Regions from separate parts of the Pseudomonas sp. H3_E07 genome, predicted to be linked through region 1. Evidence: predicted binding sites of a transcription regulator. Region 1 holds the regulator's gene; each other region holds the start of a gene.
What was found. Region 1 encodes FliA, which starts transcription of late flagellar genes. Its sites were predicted from a motif close to CTAAAGTTTNNNNNNNNNNNGCCGNTAA; they were not measured.
Positions count from the first base shown of each region.

Region 1 (6,658 bases):
TCTTTGCCGTTGGTGGCCGTACCGACCACCTGGATGCTTGGATCGGCGGAAAGAATTTCCGAGACGCGGCGACGGAAGAAACCCGAATCGTCCACCACCAGGACCTTGACTGCCATAAACACTCCGTTAGGCGGGGCGGGCACTACCGCCCTGCCCCACCAGAATCAAATACGCCGAGCGGCGTAACGCTTGAGCATGCTCGGAACATCGAGAATCAGCGCGATCCGGCCGTCACCGGTAATGGTCGCACCCGACATGCCCGGGGTTCCCTGCAGCATTTTGCCCAAAGGCTTGATGACCACTTCTTCCTGGCCCACCAGTTGATCGACCACGAAGCCGATGCGCTGGGTGCCCACCGAAAGAATCACCACATGGCCTTCGCGCTGCTCTTCATGCTTGGCCGATGCCACCAGCCAGCGCTTGAGGTAGAACAGTGGCAATGCCTTGTCGCGCACGATCACCACTTCCTGGCCGTCCACCACATTGGTGCGCGACAGGTCGAGGTGGAAGATCTCGTTGACGTTGACCAGCGGGAAAGCGAAGGCCTGGTTGCCCAGCATCACCATCAGGGTCGGCATGATCGCCAAGGTCAACGGCACCTTGATGACGATCTTCGAGCCCTGGCCCTTGGTCGAGTAGATGTTGATCGAGCCGTTGAGCTGGCTGATCTTGGTCTTCACCACGTCCATGCCGACGCCACGGCCGGACACGTCGGAAATCTCGGTCTTGGTCGAGAAGCCCGGGGCGAAGATCAGGTTGTAGCACTCGCTATCGGTCAGGCGGTCGGCGGCGTCCTTGTCCATCACGCCACGCTTGACCGCGATATTGCGCAATATCGCCGGGTCCATGCCCTTGCCGTCGTCAGTGATCGACAACAGGATGTGGTCGCCCTCTTGCTCCGCCGCCAGGATCACTTTGCCGTTGCGGGACTTGCCCGAGGCTTCGCGTTCTTCCGGGGTTTCCACACCGTGGTCGACAGCGTTGCGCACCAAGTGGACCAGCGGGTCGGCCAGGGCCTCGACAAGGTTCTTGTCGAGGTCGGTTTCTTCACCCACCAGTTCTAGGTTGATTTCTTTCTTCAACTGGCGTGCCAGGTCACGAACCAGGCGCGGGAAGCGGCCGAAGACTTTCTTGATCGGCTGCATCCGGGTTTTCATCACGGCGGTCTGCAGGTCGGCGGTCACCACGTCGAGGTTCGACACGGCCTTTTGCATGGCTTCATCGCCGCTGCTCAGGCCCAGGCGCACCAGGCGGTTACGCACCAGTACCAGTTCGCCGACCATGTTCATGATGTCGTCCAGGCGTGCGGTATCAACGCGCACGGTGGTTTCGGCTTCACTGGCGGGTTTATCGGCAACCGGTGCGGCGGCGGCACGTGCCGGAGCTGGTGCGGCAGCCGGCGCAGGTTTGGCCGCTGGTGCAGGGGCAGGCGCTGCAGCTTTGGCGGCAACCGGAGCAGCCGTGGCAACCGTCGCCGCTGGGGCCACTTCGCTGAACTTGCCCTTGCCGTGCAGTTCGTCCAGCAGCGATTCGAACTCATGATCGGAGATCAGGCCGTCGCCGGCCGGTGCTGCACTGGCCGCGGCAGGCGCTGCGGCCGTGGCGGCGACTTCCGGCAAGGCGTCGGCCACGAAGGTGCCCTTGCCGTGCAGTTGGTCGAGCAACGCTTCGAATTCGTCGTCGGTGATATCGGTGTTGGCATTGGCGGTCGGTGCTGCCGGCGCTTCCGACACAGCGGCAGGTGTCACGGCGTCGGCCGCGAACTGGCCTTTGCCATGCAACTGGTCAAGCAGGGATTCGAACTCAGCGTCAGTGATGTCTTCGCTGGTTGGCGCGGCAACAGCCGCAGCCGGTGCTTCTGCCTCGGCCTTCACGGCACTGAGGGAGTTAAGCAACTGCTCGAATTCGCTGTCGGTCACATCCGGCTCGGCCTCAGCCACTGGCTCGGGTGCTGCTTCTGCTACCGGCGCAGCCGACAGGTCGGCGGGCTCCGCATAACGTGCCAGCGCAGCCAACAGTTCCGGAGTGGCCGCGGTGATCGGGGCACGTTCGCGGACTTCGCTGAACATGCCGTTGACCGCATCCAGTGCTTCGAGAATCACGTCCATCAATTCCGAATCAACGTGACGCTCACCCTTGCGCAGGATGTCGAACACGTTCTCGGCAATGTGGCAGCATTCCACCAGCTCATGGAGCTGGAGGAAGCCGGCGCCCCCTTTTACAGTGTGAAAACCGCGAAAAATTGCATTGAGCAGGTTCGCATCATCCGGTCGGCTTTCCAGCTCGACCAGTTGCTCGGACAACTGCTCTAAAATTTCGCCGGCCTCTACAAGGAAATCCTGAAGGATTTCTTCATCGGCGCCGAAGCTCATGTGGGTGCTCCTTAGAAGCCTAAACTGGATAACAGGTCATCAACATCATCTTGACCCGATACAACGTCTTCACGTTTATCGGCATGAATCTGCGGACCTTCACCCTTGGCGAGATGTTTTTTTGGATCTTTTTCCGAGAGGATCGCTTCGCGGTCATGTTCAATGCCGGCAAAACGGTCAACCTGGCCTGCCATAAGCACCAATTTGAGCAAGTTGCTTTCCACTTCGGTGACCAACTGGGTCACACGCTTGATCACCTGACCGGTGAGGTCCTGGTAATCCTGGGCGAGCAGAATGTCGTTGAGGTTGCTGGAAACCGTGCGGTTTTCCTGCTCGCTGCGTGACAAGAACCCTTCGACCCGACGCGCCAACTCACGAAACTCTTCAGCGCCGACTTCGCGGCGCATGAAACGGCCCCAGTCGTTGCTCAGGGCCTGGGCTTCGTTGGCCATACCGTTGACCAGAGGCGTGGCGTTTTCCACCAGGTCCATGGTGCGGTTGGCCGCTGCCTCAGTCAGCCTGACCACATAGGACAGGCGTTCGGTGGCATCAGTGATCTGCGAGATTTCCTCAGCCTGGGGCATGTGTGGGTCAATCTGGAAATTGACGATCGCACTGTGCAGCTCGCGTGTGAGCTTGCCCACTTCCTGGTACAGGCCGCGATCACGGGTCTGGTTGAGCTCATGGATCAACTGCACCGCGTCGCCGAACTGACCTTTTTCAAGGCTTTCGACCAACTGGTGAGCATGCTTTTTCAGGGTCGACTCGAAGTCGGCCTGCGATGATTCTTTATGCTCCATAGCTCCCCCGTGGCAGCATCAATGACCGATGCGGTCGAAGATTTTTTCAATCTTCTCTTTCAAGGCCAATGCAGTGAATGGCTTGACCACGTAACCGTTTACCCCAGCTTGGGCGGCTTCGATGATCTGCTCACGCTTGGCTTCGGCGGTCACCATCAGCACAGGCAGGCCGCGCAGCTTTTCGTCAGCACGTACGTGGCGCAGCAAGTCGATACCGGTCATGCCCGGCATGTTCCAGTCCGTTACCAGAAAGTCGATGCTCCCGCTGTTGAGGATCGGAATGGCCGTAATGCCGTCATCCGCCTCGACCGTGTTAGTGAACCCAAGGTCACGCAACAGGTTTTTTATGATCCGCCGCATCGTTGAGAAGTCATCAACGATGAGGATTTTCATGTTCTTGTCCAATTCGACCTCCAAGCAGTCTTAAACGCGCCCAGCACCTGGACGCGCCATTTCAATCAACAGGCATTACACAAAAAGGACTGCCGAGGGCACCACGGGTCGAACCCGCGAAGGCTGGTCGCCCTCACGGTCTCGTCTGCAGTGTCCCCACACTGCCTGTCAGCGCGCTCGCCACTCTCCCAAACGCCCCCGCAAGCGGGCTGCGCACTGGCTGTGCAACTGGCTGACCCGCGACTCGCTGACCCCCAGGACCTCACCGATTTCCTTGAGGTTCAGCTCTTCGTCGTAGTACAACGCCAACACCAGTCGCTCACGCTCCGGCAAATTGGCAATCGCGTCCGCCAACGCCCCCTGGAAACGCTCATCTTCCAGGTCACGCGATGGCTCCATATGAGCGCTCGCGCCGTCCTCGTGCAGCCCTTCGTGTTCGCCGTCCTGCAACAGGTCGTCGAAACTGAACAGGCGGCTGCCCAAGGTATCGTTCAAAATCCCGTAGTAATCGTCGAGACTCAATTGGAGTTCGGCCGCAACTTCGTGATCTTTAGCGTCGCGACCGGTTTTTGCTTCAATTGCGCGAATTGCGTCACTGACCATGCGCGTATTGCGATGCACCGAACGCGGCGCCCAGTCACCTTTACGCACCTCATCAAGCATCGCACCACGGATACGGATCCCCGCATACGTCTCGAAACTCGCGCCCTTGCTCGCGTCATATTTGGTCGACACTTCGAGCAGGCCGATCATGCCCGCCTGGATCAGGTCTTCGACCTGGACGCTGGCCGGCAGGCGTGCCAGCAGGTGGTAGGCAATGCGCTTGACCAAGGGCGCGTAGCGCTCGATCAACTCGCCCTGACTGTCACGGGCAGACCTCTTGTAAGCGTTGTAGCCAGTCGCTGTCATAGCACGGGTCCTGCGCTCGTCTGATGCACCAATCGCTCGACGAAAAACTCCAGATGCCCCCGTGGGTTGGCGGGCAACGGCCAGGTATCGACCTTCTGGGCAATAGCCTTGAACGCCAATGCGCACTTGGAACGAGGGAACGCTTCGTAGACTGCACGCTGCTTTTGCACAGCCTTGCGCACACACTCGTCGTAGGGCACTGCGCCGACGTATTGTAAGGCGACATCGAGGAAACGATCCGTGACCTTGGTCAACTTGGCGAACAGGTTGCGCCCTTCCTGCGGGCTCTGGGCCATGTTGGCCAAGACGCGGAAGCGGTTCATGCCGTAGTCACGGTTAAGCAGTTTGATCAGGGCGTAGGCGTCGGTGATCGAGGTGGGTTCGTCGCAGACCACCAGCAACACTTCCTGCGCGGCGCGCACGAAGCTGACCACGGACTCGCCGATCCCGGCGGCGGTGTCAATCACCAGCACGTCGAGGTTATCGCCGATATCACTGAACGCCTGGATGAGGCCGGCATGCTGCGCCGGGCTCAGGTGCACCATGCTCTGGGTGCCCGAGGCAGCCGGCACGATGCGGATGCCACCGGGGCCCTGCAGCAGCACATCGCGCAGCTCGCAGCGGCCCTCGATCACATCGGCAAGGGTATGTTTGGGCGTCAGCCCCAGCAGAACGTCGACGTTCGCCAGGCCCAGGTCAGCATCCAACAGCATGACGCGACGGCCAAGCTCTGCCAGGGCCAGGGACAAATTCACTGACACGTTAGTTTTCCCGACGCCACCTTTGCCGCCGGTCACCGCGATCACCTGTACGGGATGCATGCTGCCCATTTTATTTCTTTACCTTGTCTTGCTTAGACGCAGGCTACATGGCTTGGCCGCGTGAATCGCTTGCAGACCATCGATGTAGATACATTTCACGGTGTTCATCCTGCCCTCAACCGACCCGTTTTGCCGGGTTGTGATAAAGGTCGGCGAACATATCAGCCATCGCTTCCTCGCTAGGCTCTTCTTGCATTTGCACGCTGACTGCACGGCTGACCAACTGATGACGGCGCGGCAGATGCAGATCATCCGGGATCCGCGGCCCGTCGGTCAGGTAAGCGACCGGCAATTCATGACTGATGGCCAGGCTCAACACCTCGCCCAGGCTCGCGGTTTCGTCGAGCTTGGTGAGGATGCAACCGGCCAGGCCGCAGCGTTTGTAGCTGTGATACGCAGCGGTAAGAACCTGTTTCTGGCTGGTGGTTGCAAGCACCAGGTAGTTTTTCGATTTGATGCCACGTCCGGCCAGGCTTTCAAGCTGCATGCGCAATGCCGGGTCGCTGGCTTGCAGGCCGGCGGTATCGATCAATACCACGCGTTTGCGCAGCAGCGGGTCGAGGGCGTTGGCCAGGGACTGGCCCGGGTCGACGTGAGTCACCGATACATTGAGAATACGGCCCAGCGTCTTGAGCTGCTCCTGGGCACCAATACGGTAGCTGTCCATGCTCACCAGCGCGATATTCTGTGCGCCGTATTTGAGTACGTAACGGGCCGCCAGCTTGGCCAGGGTGGTGGTCTTGCCCATGCCGGCAGGGCCGACCATGGCGATCACACCGCCCTCTTCCAATGGTTCGATTTCCGGGGTAACGATCATCCGTGCCAGGTGGGCCAGCAACATGCGCCAAGCCTGGCGAGGCTCTTCGATTTCGGTGGTCAAGGCCAGCAGGTCGCGGGACAACGGGCCGGACAAGCCGATACGTTGCAGGCGCCGCCACAGGTTGGCCTGTTGCGGCTTGCTGCCTTGCAGCTGGTTCCAGGCCAACGAGCCAAGCTGCACTTCCAGCAGCTCACGCAGGCCATTGAGTTCAAAGCGCATCGAGTCGAACACCCGCTGGTCAACCGCAGGCGCCGGAGCAGGCGCAGCAGGACGTGGCGGTTCTTTGAAGGTCGGCTCGACCAGCGGCTCGGAAGCGGTCAGCGGCAGGCCGGCGAACAACTGGCGATTAGTGGTGGCATCGCTGTCGCCGCGCATGCTCAGTTCCGCCTGGGCCGAGACAATGCGTGAAGCAGTCTTGCGCAGCTCGTCTTCGAGCTCCATGTTCGGCACACGCGGCGCCAGGGCCTGGGGGGTGTAATCCAGGGCAGCCGTCAGCTCGACACCGCCGGCAATACGACGGTTTCCGATAATCGCGGCGTCAGC
Region 1 is NZ_CP162795.1:4,538,833-4,545,490, reverse strand. Features, by position in the region: gene AB4O08_RS20895 (protein-glutamate methylesterase/protein-glutamine glutaminase) at 1-116, opposite strand, end outside; gene AB4O08_RS20890 (chemotaxis protein CheA) at 165-2,372, opposite strand; gene AB4O08_RS20885 (protein phosphatase CheZ) at 2,384-3,172, opposite strand; gene AB4O08_RS20880 (chemotaxis response regulator CheY) at 3,191-3,565, opposite strand; gene fliA (RNA polymerase sigma factor FliA) at 3,734-4,474, opposite strand; gene fleN (flagellar synthesis regulator FleN) at 4,471-5,304, opposite strand; gene flhF (flagellar biosynthesis protein FlhF) at 5,411-6,658, opposite strand, start outside.

Region 2 (6,658 bases), 1.2 Mb from region 1:
ACATGATGTTCGACGGCATTCCCAGCTCTTATTCCGGCTACGCCAACAGTGTGCAGCCCAACCTGGCGATGTTCGACCGTGTGGAAGTGATCCGCGGCGCCACGGGCCTGGTCACCGGCGCCGGCAACCCGTCGGCGGCGATCAACTTTGTGCGCAAGCGTCCAACCGCCACGCCGCAGGTGTCGATCACCGGTGCCGCCGGCAGCTGGGACGATTATCGCGGCGAGTTCGACGCCTCCAGCGCCTTGAATGACAGCGGCACCCTGCGCGGCCGCGTGGTGGGTTCCTACCGCGACGCCAACAGCTTTCGCAAAGGAGAAGAAAGCGACCACGGCCTGTTCTACGCCATCGGTGAAGCCGACCTCAGCGAAAACACCACTGCCACCCTGGGTTTTTCGCGCCAGGAAGACCAGACCAACTTCTTCTGGGGCGGCTTGCCCATCGGCACCGACGGCCATCACCTGAACCTGCCCCGCTCCACCAACCCCGGCTCCGATTGGGAAAACAAGAAGCTCACCATCGACACTGTATTCGGTGATATCGAACATCGCTTCGCCAATGACTGGAAGCTCCACATCGCCGGCTCGTCATCACAGTTGGATGGCGTGTTCACCGGCACCTACCAGTCGCGCTACCAGACCACGCTGGCGCGCACCGCCTACCAATCGCACCAGGACGACAAACAGTACGGCCTGGACACGTTCCTCAGTGGCCCGGTCGAAGCCTTCGGCCGCACCCATGAAGTGGTGGTGGGCACCAGCAAACGCGTCTATGACGCCACGTCCAAGGAATACAGCCCCTACGACACCAATTACCCGTTCAATGGGGCAAAACCGGACTTCGTGCGCAACGGCAAAGGCCACAACATCACCACCCAGGACGGCGTTTACCTGACCACCCGCCTGAACCTGGCCGACCCGCTCAAGGTGATCCTGGGTGCCCGCGTGGACTGGTACGACTACGATGACCGCCAGGGCGACGGCGACTACAAAGTCACCCGCAACCTTACGCGCTACGCCGGCGTGATCTACGACCTGAACGACCAATATTCCGTTTATGCGAGTTACACCGACATCTTCACGCCGCAGACAAACCGGGACTTTTCGGACAAGCCGCTTGAGCCTATCGTCGGCGAAAACTACGAAGTCGGTATCAAGGGCGAGTACTTCAACGGCGCACTCAACGCCAGCCTCGCCGTGTTCCAGATCGACCAGAAAAACCGCGCTACCCTGCCCGAGAGCCAAGCGGGCTGCCCGATCATGACCTGCTATGAGGCGTCCGGTATGGTACGCAGCCAAGGTATCGACCTAGAACTGCAAGGCGCACTCACCGAAAACTGGCAAGTCGGCGGCGGGTTTACGTACACCCGTGCGCATTACATCAAGGACACTAACGCGTCCAACAACAACCAGCGTTTCGACACCGACACCCCGGAACGTTTGTTCAAGCTGACCACTTCCTATCGCTTCCAGGGCCCACTGGAAAAACTGCGCCTCGGAGGCAATGTCTACTGGCAGAGCCGCATGTACAACGATGTGGTACTCGCCAACAGCAATACCTATCGCCTGGAACAAGGCAGCTATGCCGTGGCAGACGTGATGGCCGGTTACCAGGTGAACAAGCACCTGGACCTGCAGCTGAACGTGAACAACATCTTCGACCGCACCTACTACTCGGCCATCGGCAACAGCCCGATCTGGGGTCCTAACGACACCTACGGTAACCCGCGCAGCTTTGGCGTCACGGCCAAATACAGCTTCTGACCATCGCCCGATAAGCGGCTACCCGTCCGGGTAGCCGCACCTAAAGTCCCGCCTCCTGATGCCGATATACGGTTGGCATCACTGATTCCAATAAAAACCAAAAAAATATCTGATTCGCTCCACCCTGCCCCTCACTTTGATTCGGCCAGACCACATGGAGTAAGTGTGAATGCCCACTCGCACGCGTTTTTTCGAGCACTACCGCAAAGCCGACCGCATCATGCTGGCGCTGGTCTGGCTGATGTTCCTGTTCTCCCTGGGCCTGGCGTTCTGGCACGACACCTTGATGCAAGCCATCATTGTTGGCGGCAGTACCAGCGTGGTGCTCACACTGCTCTACCGTGCGATAGGCGGCAGCCGCGTGATGCGTTGCGCCCTCGGCGCAGGTTTGATGGTCATGGCGGCGCTGCACATTAACCAGGCGCAGGGCGTGATCGAATCGCACTTCGGGATCTTCGCGTTGCTGGCGGTGCTGACGTTTTATCGCGACTGGCTGCCGATCCTGGTCGCCGCCGCCACCATCGCCGTGCACCATGTGGTATTCCATGCCCTGCAACATCAAGGCGTTCCGGTGTTTGTGATGGAGCATCACGGCGGCTGGACCATGGTGTTCGTGCATGCCTTCTACGTGGTGATGGAGACCGTCGCCCTGCTGTACCTGGCCGTGCACAGCCAGGCCGAAGCGGTCGAGAGCCAGGAAATGCTCGAGAAGATGCTCTCCGTCACCACACAGATCTCGGCGCAAACCGCCCAGGGCGAAGGCAAGGTGCACATGTCCCTGGCCAAGCGTTTCGATCACTTCTTGCAACAGATCACCCACCTGATAGACGGCGTTGCCCGCGACTCCCACGGCCTTGGCCAACTCGGCCAGGAACTGGCCAGCGCCAGCGGCACCCTGGAAAAAGGCGCGCGGCACCAATTGGCGGAAATCACCCAGATGACCGGTTCCATGCAGCGTATGGAAGACGCCATGGGCCACATCGCCGTGCATGTCGAACAGGCGGTGGATCACGCTGGCAAGGCCAGCCAACAGATTTTGCGTGGCCAGGAAAGTGTCGGCCGCGCCCAGCAGGAAATCACCCAGTTGGCCTCACGCCTCAACGGCACCCATGAAACGGTGCAAGGCCTGGCCGTACAGGCCGAGCAGATCGGCACCGTGCTCGATGTGATCAGCAGCATCGCCAACCAGACCAACCTGCTCGCCCTCAACGCAGCCATCGAAGCCGCCCGCGCCGGCGAGCAAGGCCGTGGCTTTGCCGTGGTCGCGGACGAAGTACGCAACCTGGCGCAGCGCACGGCAGTGTCCACCCAGGAAATCAAGACCATCATCGAGAGCCTGCAACACGGCAGCCGCCAGGCCGTGGAAGCCATGCACGACAGCCGCCAAGGCGTGGACCGCTGCGTGGAAGACAGCCAGGTCGCCGTCGATATGCTCCGCGCGGTGGGCAGCGACATCGCACAGATCGACGACCTGAACGGGCGAATCGTGACCACCACCCGCGAGCAGACCGAGGCGAACCTGGAGATTGTCGGGCGGTTGCAGTCGGTGCAGAGCATTGCGCAAAGCACCGCCAACGATGTGGAAACCCTGGCTCGCAGCAGTGAGCAGCTGCCGCCGATTGCGGTGCGGTTGGATGCGTTGGGCAGACGCTTCCATCAGTGAAACCTAAGGGGCATCATGTACCGAAGTTGAACGCGATCGAGATCCGTGGCCGCGTTCCCTTAAAGCGTCGTACCGAGTGCATCAACCAGGATGGAAACATAATCAATGTCCCGCTACTGGCGACACAGGTGCTGCTGAACCCCGCCGTCAGGCAATCCTCGACCCGCATGCGCAAGGCGGGATTGTAGGTCGAGGCGACCATGATGTTTGCCAGTAGCCACAAACCATACCGGCATCAAAGGTTCAGCGATGTAAACCATTGTTAAAGTCTTAATCACAGTTGCGCACAGGCTCCTTGCCTCACCTGGCCCAATTCCTGCCTCCCCCCAATACCCGCAAGTCGCTGCTGACTACGCGGACGACTCTTTTGGGCCCCGCCGCCCAACAGCCTGACCCGATAATCAGTCATCCCCATCGCTATCCCGAGGCCTTCCCCCATGACGAGCCCCTCCACCGAACAGGTCAGCCCCCAGACTCTGCGAAAGGTCATCATCGCCGCCGGCATCGGTAACTTTGTCGAGTGGTTTGACTTCGCCGTCTACGGCTTCCTCGCCACGACCATCGCCCAGCAGTTCTTCCCCAGCGGCGACGCCAGCGCGGCATTGCTCAAAACCTTCGCCGTGTTCGCCGTGGCGTTTGCCTTCCGGCCACTGGGCGGGATTTTCTTCGGCATGCTCGGCGACCGCATCGGCCGCAAGCGTACCCTGGCCATGACGATCCTGCTGATGGCCGGTGCCACTACCCTGATAGGCCTGCTGCCGACCTATGCCGCCATCGGCGTAGCGGCGCCGATCCTCTTGTCGCTGATTCGCTGCGCCCAAGGGTTCTCCGCCGGGGGCGAATACGCCGGGGCCTGTGCCTATCTGATGGAGCACGCGCCCAGTGACAAGCGCGCCTGGTATGGCAGCTTCGTGCCGGTGTCGACGTTTTCCGCTTTCGCCGCCGCCGCGGTGGTGGCGTATGCACTGGAAGCGTCGTTGTCAGCCGAGGCCATGGGCAGTTGGGGCTGGCGCTTGCCGTTCCTGATCGCCGCGCCGCTCGGCCTGGTGGGGCTTTACCTGCGCTGGAAGCTGGACGAGACGCCCGCCTTCCAGGCCGTTAAGGAAGAACACACCGTCGCCCACTCCCCGCTCAAGGAAACCCTGCGCAACCATGGTGCGGCGATCTGCTGCCTGGGCGCTTTTGTGTCACTGACGGCGCTGTCGTTCTATATGTTCACCACGTATTTCGCGACGTATCTGCAGGTGGCAGGAGGCTTGAGTCGGGCGATGGCGTTGCTGGTGTCGCTGATTGCATTGATTTTCGCCGCGGCAATTTGCCCTTTGGCGGGGTTGTACTCCGATCGAGTCGGGCGGCGCGCCACCGTGATGACGGCCTGTGTGTTGTTGATGGTCGTGGTGTATCCGTCGTTCCTGATGGCCAGCTCCGGTTCGTTCGCGGCATCCATTGTCGGCGTGATGTTGCTGGCGGTGGGGGCGGTATTGTGTGGCGTGGTCACGGCAGCCTTGCTGTCGGAGACGTTTCCGACCCGTACGCGCTACACCGCCTCGGCGATCACCTACAACCTGGCCTATACGATCTTCGGCGGCACCGCGCCGTTGATGGCGACCTGGTTGATCAGCACCACGGGCAGCAATCTGTCACCGGCGTTCTACTTGATCGCGGTGGCGTTGCTGGCGTTGGCCGGTGGGTTGGCGTTGCCGGAAACTTCGCGGATTTCCTTGCACGACGTGGGGCCCGAGGACAAAAGCAGCGCGCCCGTGCTTTCGCGTTAAAAGCGCTGCTCGTCAGAGAACCGCACGGCCAGACTCAGGTTCGCCGGATCGTTGATCGCGGCCATGTATTCATCCACGGTGATCTCACCTACGCACGGTCGCGCGCCAGGCATGGGTACGTAACCTTGAGCGATTTTGATGGCCAGGGCCACGGCAGCGCAGCTGGGGATCTCCGGGCCTTTGTCATTCAAGGCTGTCAATTGCACGGTCAATGACAAAGGTCTGCCGTCGGTCCCCAAGCCCTGCACATCGATGTACATCGCGCTTTTACCGTCGCCAAATCGCTCGAACCAGGTGCCCAGGCGGTGCAACCGCGCCGCCCAGGCCACATGATCCCGTACCACTCCCAGCTTCAGTGCCTGAGCCAGCACCCAGTTGGCGACACCCCCCAATTTGAGCCCGGCGCCAGCTTTGAAGCGCAAGGTATGGGCGCCATACCGACCGGCGAAGATGTCCATGTCCGGCACATCCACATTGGCCAGCACTCGCGTGCCCAACACCGGCATTTTGCGCAGCGTCAGGTCCTGCCAACCCAGCACTTCGTGTACCTGGCCATTCCTGAGTTGCTTGATCGGTTTGCCCGCGTAGGCCAGCACACCTTCGATTGTCGACAGGCCTGGCATCTTGGCCGACGAGGAAATGCCATGTTCGATCGAGTCGATGCGCGAGAAGCGAGACCGGTACTGATCGATGAGCGCAGACGACAGCGTCGGCACTGAGCTGCAACCACTGAGAATGGCCACGCCCGCCTGTTTGGCGTGCACGTCCAGCACGCCCACGCCATTGACGAAGGTGCGGCAGTCGGACAGGTCGCAGTAGTTCACCCCGGCTTCGATGCAGCTCAGGGCAACTGCATAGGACTGCCCTTGGTACGGCCCGCCGGTATGAATCACTAACTGGATATGCTTCGACAGTAAAACACCCGCGAATCCGGCCCCCATCGCGTCGCCACACCAGCCTTCGCAGACAGTGCCGGGCTGCGCATTCAACTCGTCGAGTTTGCGCTGCAGCTTGTGTGGATCACGGCCCGAGATCACCAGCTCAATGCCCGGCGCTGCGGCCAAATGTCGGCACACGATGCTGCCGAAATTACCGTAGCCGCCGATCACCATCACCCTGAGTGCCATTCCAGTCGTCCCTGAACCATCGATCATGCGCTGCGCCTGCACCAGGCTGGCAGCTGAGGCGGCCAACGATACTCGATTTCCTAGACCGCCGCAGCCATGCGGCCTCTGGCGCCCCAGGCGAACGTCACGACCATCAACAGCCCCAAGCCCGCCATCGCGGCGCCGGCCAGGGAGATCGCCGGATAGCCCAGCCCTGCGTTGATCACCGCGCCTCCCACTGCGGCGCCAATCGCGTTACCGAAGTTAAAGGCGCCGATATTCACGGCCGAAGCCAGATTCGGCGCGTCTTTGGCCGCTTCCATCACGCGCATCTGCAAAGGCGGCACGACT
Region 2 is NZ_CP162795.1:5,693,944-5,700,601, reverse strand. Features, by position in the region: gene AB4O08_RS26385 (TonB-dependent siderophore receptor) at 1-1,763, shown strand, start outside; gene AB4O08_RS26380 (methyl-accepting chemotaxis protein) at 1,933-3,426, shown strand; partial or broken gene AB4O08_RS26375 (putative 2OG-Fe(II) oxygenase) at 3,440-3,628, opposite strand; gene AB4O08_RS26370 (MFS transporter) at 3,864-5,201, shown strand; gene AB4O08_RS26365 (saccharopine dehydrogenase family protein) at 5,198-6,328, opposite strand; gene AB4O08_RS26360 (MFS transporter) at 6,409-6,658, opposite strand, start outside.
Region 2: the regulator FliA is predicted to act here: its motif matches at 1,804-1,831, upstream of AB4O08_RS26380 (methyl-accepting chemotaxis protein).

Region 3 (6,658 bases), 1.2 Mb from region 1:
GTATTGCGCCAGCTCCGGGTTCAACGGGGTACGCGCAAACACGTTAGCGAAGTTGCACAGGGTGGCCAGGCTCACACCCAGGATAACCTCCAGGGCCTGGCCTTCGGTGTAACCGGCGGCGCGGAACGCTTCGAAGCCTGCGTCACTGACATCGCCACGGGTGGCGATCACTTCACGGGTGAACGCGGCGAGTGTCTCATAGCGGGCGTTGGGCAGTTCGCCGCGCTGGCGCAGGGCGTCGATGACCTCTTCAGGCAGTTTGGCTTTGTTACGCGCCACCGCAGTGTGGCCGGCCACGCAGAAATCGCAGCCGTGGGTGGTGGCGGCAATCAGTTGCACCACTTCGCGATCGGCCAGGCTCAATTCGGCCTTGGCGTTCAAGCCGGAAACGGTAATGTAGGTTTCCAATGCAGCCGGGGCATTGGCCAACACCGCAAGCAGATTAGGAATGAAGCCGGAGCCCTTCAGTGCATTTTCCAGAAAAGGCTTGGCCGCTTCAGGCGCAGTTTCAAGGGTGAGCAAGGGTACACGGGACATGGAGGTGTCTCCTGATGGGTTCGTGTACTAAGTCTGTTGGTTATAAAAAATCGCCTCAATAGTCTAAAGTAGCGATTACTTGCTCTTGAGTCTTTCCCTTAGATGAATTCGTCCAGTGCACTTGTCGATTGGTTATTAGACAGCCTTGAACTCGACACCAGCCTGTTCCATGTGGGTCGCTACTGCGGCGATTGGCATGCGAGCACCCATGGCCTGGCGAGCGCGAGTTTCCACCTGATCGTACAGGGCCGGTGCTGGCTGCATATCGACGGCGACACCACAGCCCATCGGCTGGACAACGGCGATGCGGTGTTCCTGTTGCGCGACTTGGAATATCGCCTCTCCGGCGAACCCACGGCGGCGGGCGCGCAGGAATGTCCCCGCGTGCCAATGGTGCCCCTGGACAGCGCCGCCAGCGATGGCGTCGGCCTGGTGTGTGGTTTTTTTCACTTCCAGTCCGGTTTGTCAGCGATGATCGTCGACACCCTGCCCGCGTGGATCATCTTGCGTGCGGGCGATCCCTCACTGACCGCCGCACGCAACCTGTTCGAACTGATCCTGCAAGAATGCGAGCGCTTGCCTGCGCCCTCTTCCGCGTTGCTTGAACGGCTTTGCCACCTGCTGTTTCTGTACGTCCTGCGCCAACAGGTGCTGGACAACAGCGCACTGGGTGGCCTGGCCGCGCTGGCGCGGCAGCCGGCGTTTGCCGACCTGCTGGAACAGTTGATCGCCCGCCCGGCCGATGCCTGGACCCTGGAAAGCATGGCCGCCTGCACCGGGTTGTCGCGCTCGGCGTTTTTCAAGCGCTTCAATGAACTGTGCGGACAATCGCCGGGGCAGGTGCTGTTGATGATGCGCATGCGCCATGCCTGCCAGTTGTTCAAGCAGAACCAGACGGTGGCGGATGTTGCAGTGGCGGTGGGTTATCAGTCGGTGGCGGCGTTTACCCGGGCGTTTCACAAAGTGACTGGGCAACAGCCTGGCGCTTATCGCAAGGCACAGGCTTAGCGCCGCAACCCGGTGCCGGGCGTGGCGCAGAGTTCGACCAGCCAGTCCACGAACACCCGTACGCGCAGGGACAGTTGACGATGCGGCGGGTAGAGGGCCGAGAGCGCCATTTTCGGTACCGCCAACCGTGGCAACACCTCCACTAACGTCCCCGCGGCCAGTTGGCGCATGGCGTGATAATGCGGCGCCTGGATCAAGCCGAACCCAGCCTCGCAGGCCGCGAAGTAGCCATCGGAACTGTTCACCGCCAGGCCCTTTGGCAGGTTGACGGTCTGCCATTCGCCACCCACCTCGAACTCCAGGCCAAACCGTTTGCCACTGGCGCTGGAGACGTACTCGACCATCTGATGGTTGGCCAGGTCTTCAAAAGACGTGGGAACACCCCTGCGCTGCAGGTAGCAGGGACTTGCCAGGGTCAGTTGATCCATCATTGCCAGAGGCCGCGCCACCAGCGATTCATCCAGGGCCAGGCCACCGCGCAGCACGCAGTCCACACCCTCGCGGATCAGGTCCACGGGGCGGTCATTGAGGCCAATCTCCAACTCGATCTGCGGATACCGCGCGGTGAAGTCCGGCAATGCCGGGATCACGATCAAACGGCCGATGCCCGAGGGCATATCCACGCTCAAAGTCCCACGTGGACTCTGGCGGCTGGTGGAAAACACCGCTTCAGTTTCCTCAAGGTCCGACAGCAATTGCACGCAGCGCTGGTAATACGCGGCCCCATCCAGTGTAGGGCTGACCTGCCGCGTGGTGCGTTGCAACAGCTGTACGCCAAGGTGCGCCTCCAATTGCTTGATCAGCACCGTCACCGAGGCGCGGGGCAGTTGCAGGCTGTCGGCAGCCTTGGCAAAGCCACGCAGTTCGACGATCCGGGTGAACACGCGCATCGCGTTGAAACGGTCCAAACGCCGGCTCCTTGAGCTGATTATTTAGAAATTACGAACAGTGTTAGCGCTTTTAGCCGGTTTATCCCGATTTTGTCCAGCGTGACAATGCAGGCCTTCTCAACAAGGAGTTCCCCCATGCACACTCGCCAACTCGGTAACAACGGTCCCCTCGTCTCCGCCATCGGCCTCGGCTGCATGGGCATGAGCGATTTCTATACCCCCGGCAGCGACACGCGGGAAGCCACTGCAACGCTGCACCGCGCCTTGGAACTGGGCGTCAGCTTTCTCGATACCGCCGATATGTACGGCCCTCACACCAATGAACAATTAATCGGCAAAGCCATCGCCGGCAAGCGTGACCAAGTGTTCCTGGCCAGCAAGTTCGGCATCGTGCGCGACCCGGCACACCCGGCAGCGCGTGGCGTGGATGGCCGGCCGGAGTACATCCGCGAAGCCATCAACGGCACCCTGCAGCGGCTCGGTGTGGAGACGCTGGATTTGTACTACCAACACCGTATCGACCCACAGGTTGCTATCGAAGAAACCGTTGGTGCCATGGCCGAGCTGGTGCAACAGGGCAAAGTGCGCTACCTGGGCTTGAGCGAAGCCTCGGCCGCCACCCTGGAGCGCGCCCACAAGGTGCACCCGATCAGCGCCCTGCAAAGCGAGTATTCGCTGTGGAGCCGCGACCAGGAACACAACGGCTGCCTCGCCGCCTGCCAACGCTTAGGCATTGCGTTTGTGCCCTACAGCCCGCTGGGCCGTGGTTTTCTGACCGGCGCACTGCAAAGCCCGGACGACTTCGGCGCCGATGACTACCGTCGCTTCAGCCCGCGCTTCCAGGGCGAAAACTTCGGCAGAAACCTGCAGTTGGTGAAGCAGGTACAGGCCTTGGCAGCCGACAAAGGTGTGAGCGCCGGGCAACTCGCGCTGGCCTGGGTATTGGCCCAGGGTGACTTCATCATTCCGATTCCCGGCACCAAGCAGCGTAAGTATCTGGAAGAGAATGTGGCAGCCCTCGCGATCAGCCTCAGCCCGGCCGAATTGGCAACGCTGGAGGCGATCTTCCCCGTTGAAGCGACCGCCGGCCTGCGCTACCCGGAAGCGGTGATGGCCATGCTGGATATCTGAACGAAGGAGCGCCCTCAACAGGCGCTCGCTTTTCTTGCACGATCGTACCTCAAGCTCTTTCCACCCAGGCCGATAGCCCTACGAAGCTCTAACAAAGCCGCGTCGATAATAAACGCTTCGTAAGGACGACCCCATGCCCCCACTGCGCTCCATCCAAGCCCGCTATACCCTGTTCCTGGTGCTGTTCGTCCTGGTGTTATTTGTGTTGACCGTCGTGGGCATCGGCCAGTTGGTCGCCCCCACGCTGCGTCACACCGAAGAGCAGGTGGTGCTCAACCGCATCGCCGAGGTGGCTGAACAGATCCAGGGCGAGCTGAACAAGGTTCAGTCCCAGCAACGCAGCATTACCCAGACCGTCCCGTTGCTCGACAGCGATGCCATCGACAAGGTCCTGCCTGGCCTGGTCGACCAGTATGGCGAGCTGAAAGTCTTCGGTGGCGGGATCTGGCCGCTGCCTAACCAGCGCACACCGGGGCGCAACAAACACAGCACCTTCTGGCACCGCGACGCCTCGGGCAAATTGGCGGTGAATACCTTCTGGAACAGCGACCCCGCCCCCAACTACTACGACCAGAGCTGGTACAAAGGCGGCCTGGCCTCGCCACGCGGCCAGTGCGCCTGGGCCGCCGCCTACAAGGACGACGCCAGCCAGGAGCCGCGCACCAACTGCGCCATGGCCATCCAGCGCGACGGCGTGCCCTATGGCGTCGCCACCATCGACGTGACCCTGGGCTTTTTCAATGACCTGGTGGCCAGCAAAGAGAAAGACATCGGCGGGCAAATGCTGATCGTCGAAGGCGACGGCAAGATCATCAGCAACAGCACGCGTATCAGCAGCCCGGTGGTGCTCAAGAACATCAGCGAACTCACCGGCACCTCCGCGTTCGCCGCCCAGGTCAGCAAAGCCCTGGCCCAACGCGACCAGGCGCTGCAACGCAGCGAGTTCGACAACCAGGGCGTGGCCAGCACCTTTTATATGCGCCCGATCGCAGGCACACCGTGGTTCCTTGCCACCGCCCTGCCTACCGCGTTGATTACCGCCCAGCGCGATGACGTTCTCGGCACCCTGGCCCTGTTGCAAATCCCCATGGTGCTGTTGCTGGTGCTGCTCGCCGTGTATGCGATCCGTCAACTGGTGCAGCGCATGAAGTCGCTGAAAACCAATATCGACGCACTGTCCACCGGCGATGCCGACCTTACGCGACGCATCACCATTCGCGCTGAAGACGAACTGGGTGCCATCGGCCACTCGGTAAACCGCTTTATCGTCTACCTGCAGAACATGATTGGCGAAGTCACCCAAGCAACCGGCGCCATGTCGTCGAGCCTTGAACAACTGCAGCGGACCTCGGCGCACACCAACCAGATCCTGGTGCGGCATGCCTCGGAGACCGACCAGACGGTCACGGCCATCACCGAGATGAGCTCCACTGCTGACACCGTCGCGCAAAACGCCGCCGAAACCGCCGCGTTCACCCAGCGTGCCAATGAGCATGCCGACCGTTCCCGCGTCGTCGTGGGTGAAGCGTCCAACAGCGTCAGCGCCTTGATTGGCGAAGTGTCCAGCGCCACCCACAGCGTGGAAAACATGCGCCAGGACGCGGCGCGCATTACCGAAACCCTTGGCGTAATCGGTGCGATCGCCGGCCAGACCAACCTGCTCGCCCTTAACGCCGCCATCGAGGCTGCGCGCGCAGGCGAGCAGGGTCGTGGATTTGCAGTAGTGGCCGACGAGGTCCGCGCGCTCGCCGCACGCACTCAGGCCAGCACCTCGCAGATCAACGAAATGCTCACGCGCCTGACTGCCGGCGTCAGCTCCTCGGTAGCGGCCATGGAAAACACCCAGGCCAGCTGCCAGTCGGCGGCGGATGCCACGGCGCGGGTGAACACCGGCCTGGATGAAATGGCCGGCTCTGTCAGCCACATCAACAACCTCAGCACCCAGATCGCCACGGCGGCCGAGCAGCAAAGCGCGGTAACCGAGGAGATCAACCGAAGCATGGTGCAGATCCGACAAATGGTCGAAGAGCTGGTGCAGAGCGGCCATGCCACCGAAACCAACACGCAAAGCCTGTTGGATGCGAATGGTCGGGTAATCGCGCTGATGGGTCGATTCAAAGTGTGCTGATAAACGGCTGAAACACTCCCGTGCAATGTGCGGGAGTGGGACTATTCTGACAGCTCCTAGTCGCAACACAGGAGGTGTGCCATGCGAGCTGCCGAGCAGGCGGTCCGTTTGGAGCGGATCAGTCAGGAACGCTTTATCAAGGCCCCCATCGATGCTGTCTATGACTATGTGACCCAACCGGATCGCTGGCACGAATGGCATCCCACGTCCCTGAGTGCCGATACCGGCACCACCGGCTCACTGCCTGCCGGTGCGCGCTTCACCGAATTCATCGACTTGTTGGGGGTCCGCGTCCCCATGAGTTACCGCGTGCAGATCGCCCGGCGCCCTGGCGAATTCAAGACGGTGTTCACCTCCCTGGCCGTTGATGGTTCCATCCACTACTTCCTGCTGCCCCATCAGGGCGGCACGCTGTTCAAGCGGGTGCTGACCTACGAGACCGAGCTGCAATTGGCCACCTTGCATGAGCGCATGATCGAGTTGTCGGCCGTCGCCCTCGATCAGCTCAAACACCGGTTGGAAAACCCACCCTTCGTATAATTTGGAAACATTCCCACCGGCCAGGCGCTGGCTTGCCTGCGATGACAGCGTCATGATCGCCGCCATCCCAACGGCCATCTCCTACACGCGAGTTTCTATGAAAACCACATTGCGCCTGGCCCTGCTGTCAGCCCTCTTCACCACTACCCTGGCCCAAGCTGCCGAGCTGATCCCCATCGACGTGCACCGCGACGCCAACTGCGGTTGCTGCAAAAAATGGATCAGCCACCTGCAAAGCAATGGCTTTAAGGTCAATGACCACGTCGAAGCCGACATGAGCGCCGTCAAGCAACGCCTGGGCGTGGCGCCGCGCCTGGGTTCGTGCCACACGGCCGTGATCGACGGCAAGTTCGTCGAAGGCCATGTGCCTGCCGAACAGGTGCTGGCCTTGCGCAAACGTGACGACCTGCTGGGCGTCGCCGCG
Region 3 is NZ_CP162795.1:5,723,653-5,730,310, reverse strand. Features, by position in the region: gene AB4O08_RS26515 (carboxymuconolactone decarboxylase family protein) at 1-537, opposite strand, end outside; gene AB4O08_RS26510 (AraC family transcriptional regulator) at 640-1,545, shown strand; gene AB4O08_RS26505 (LysR family transcriptional regulator) at 1,542-2,453, opposite strand; gene AB4O08_RS26500 (aldo/keto reductase) at 2,571-3,566, shown strand; gene AB4O08_RS26495 (methyl-accepting chemotaxis protein) at 3,700-5,694, shown strand; gene AB4O08_RS26490 (SRPBCC family protein) at 5,776-6,234, shown strand; gene AB4O08_RS26485 (DUF411 domain-containing protein) at 6,332-6,658, shown strand, end outside.
Region 3: the regulator FliA is predicted to act here: its motif matches at 3,615-3,642, upstream of AB4O08_RS26495 (methyl-accepting chemotaxis protein).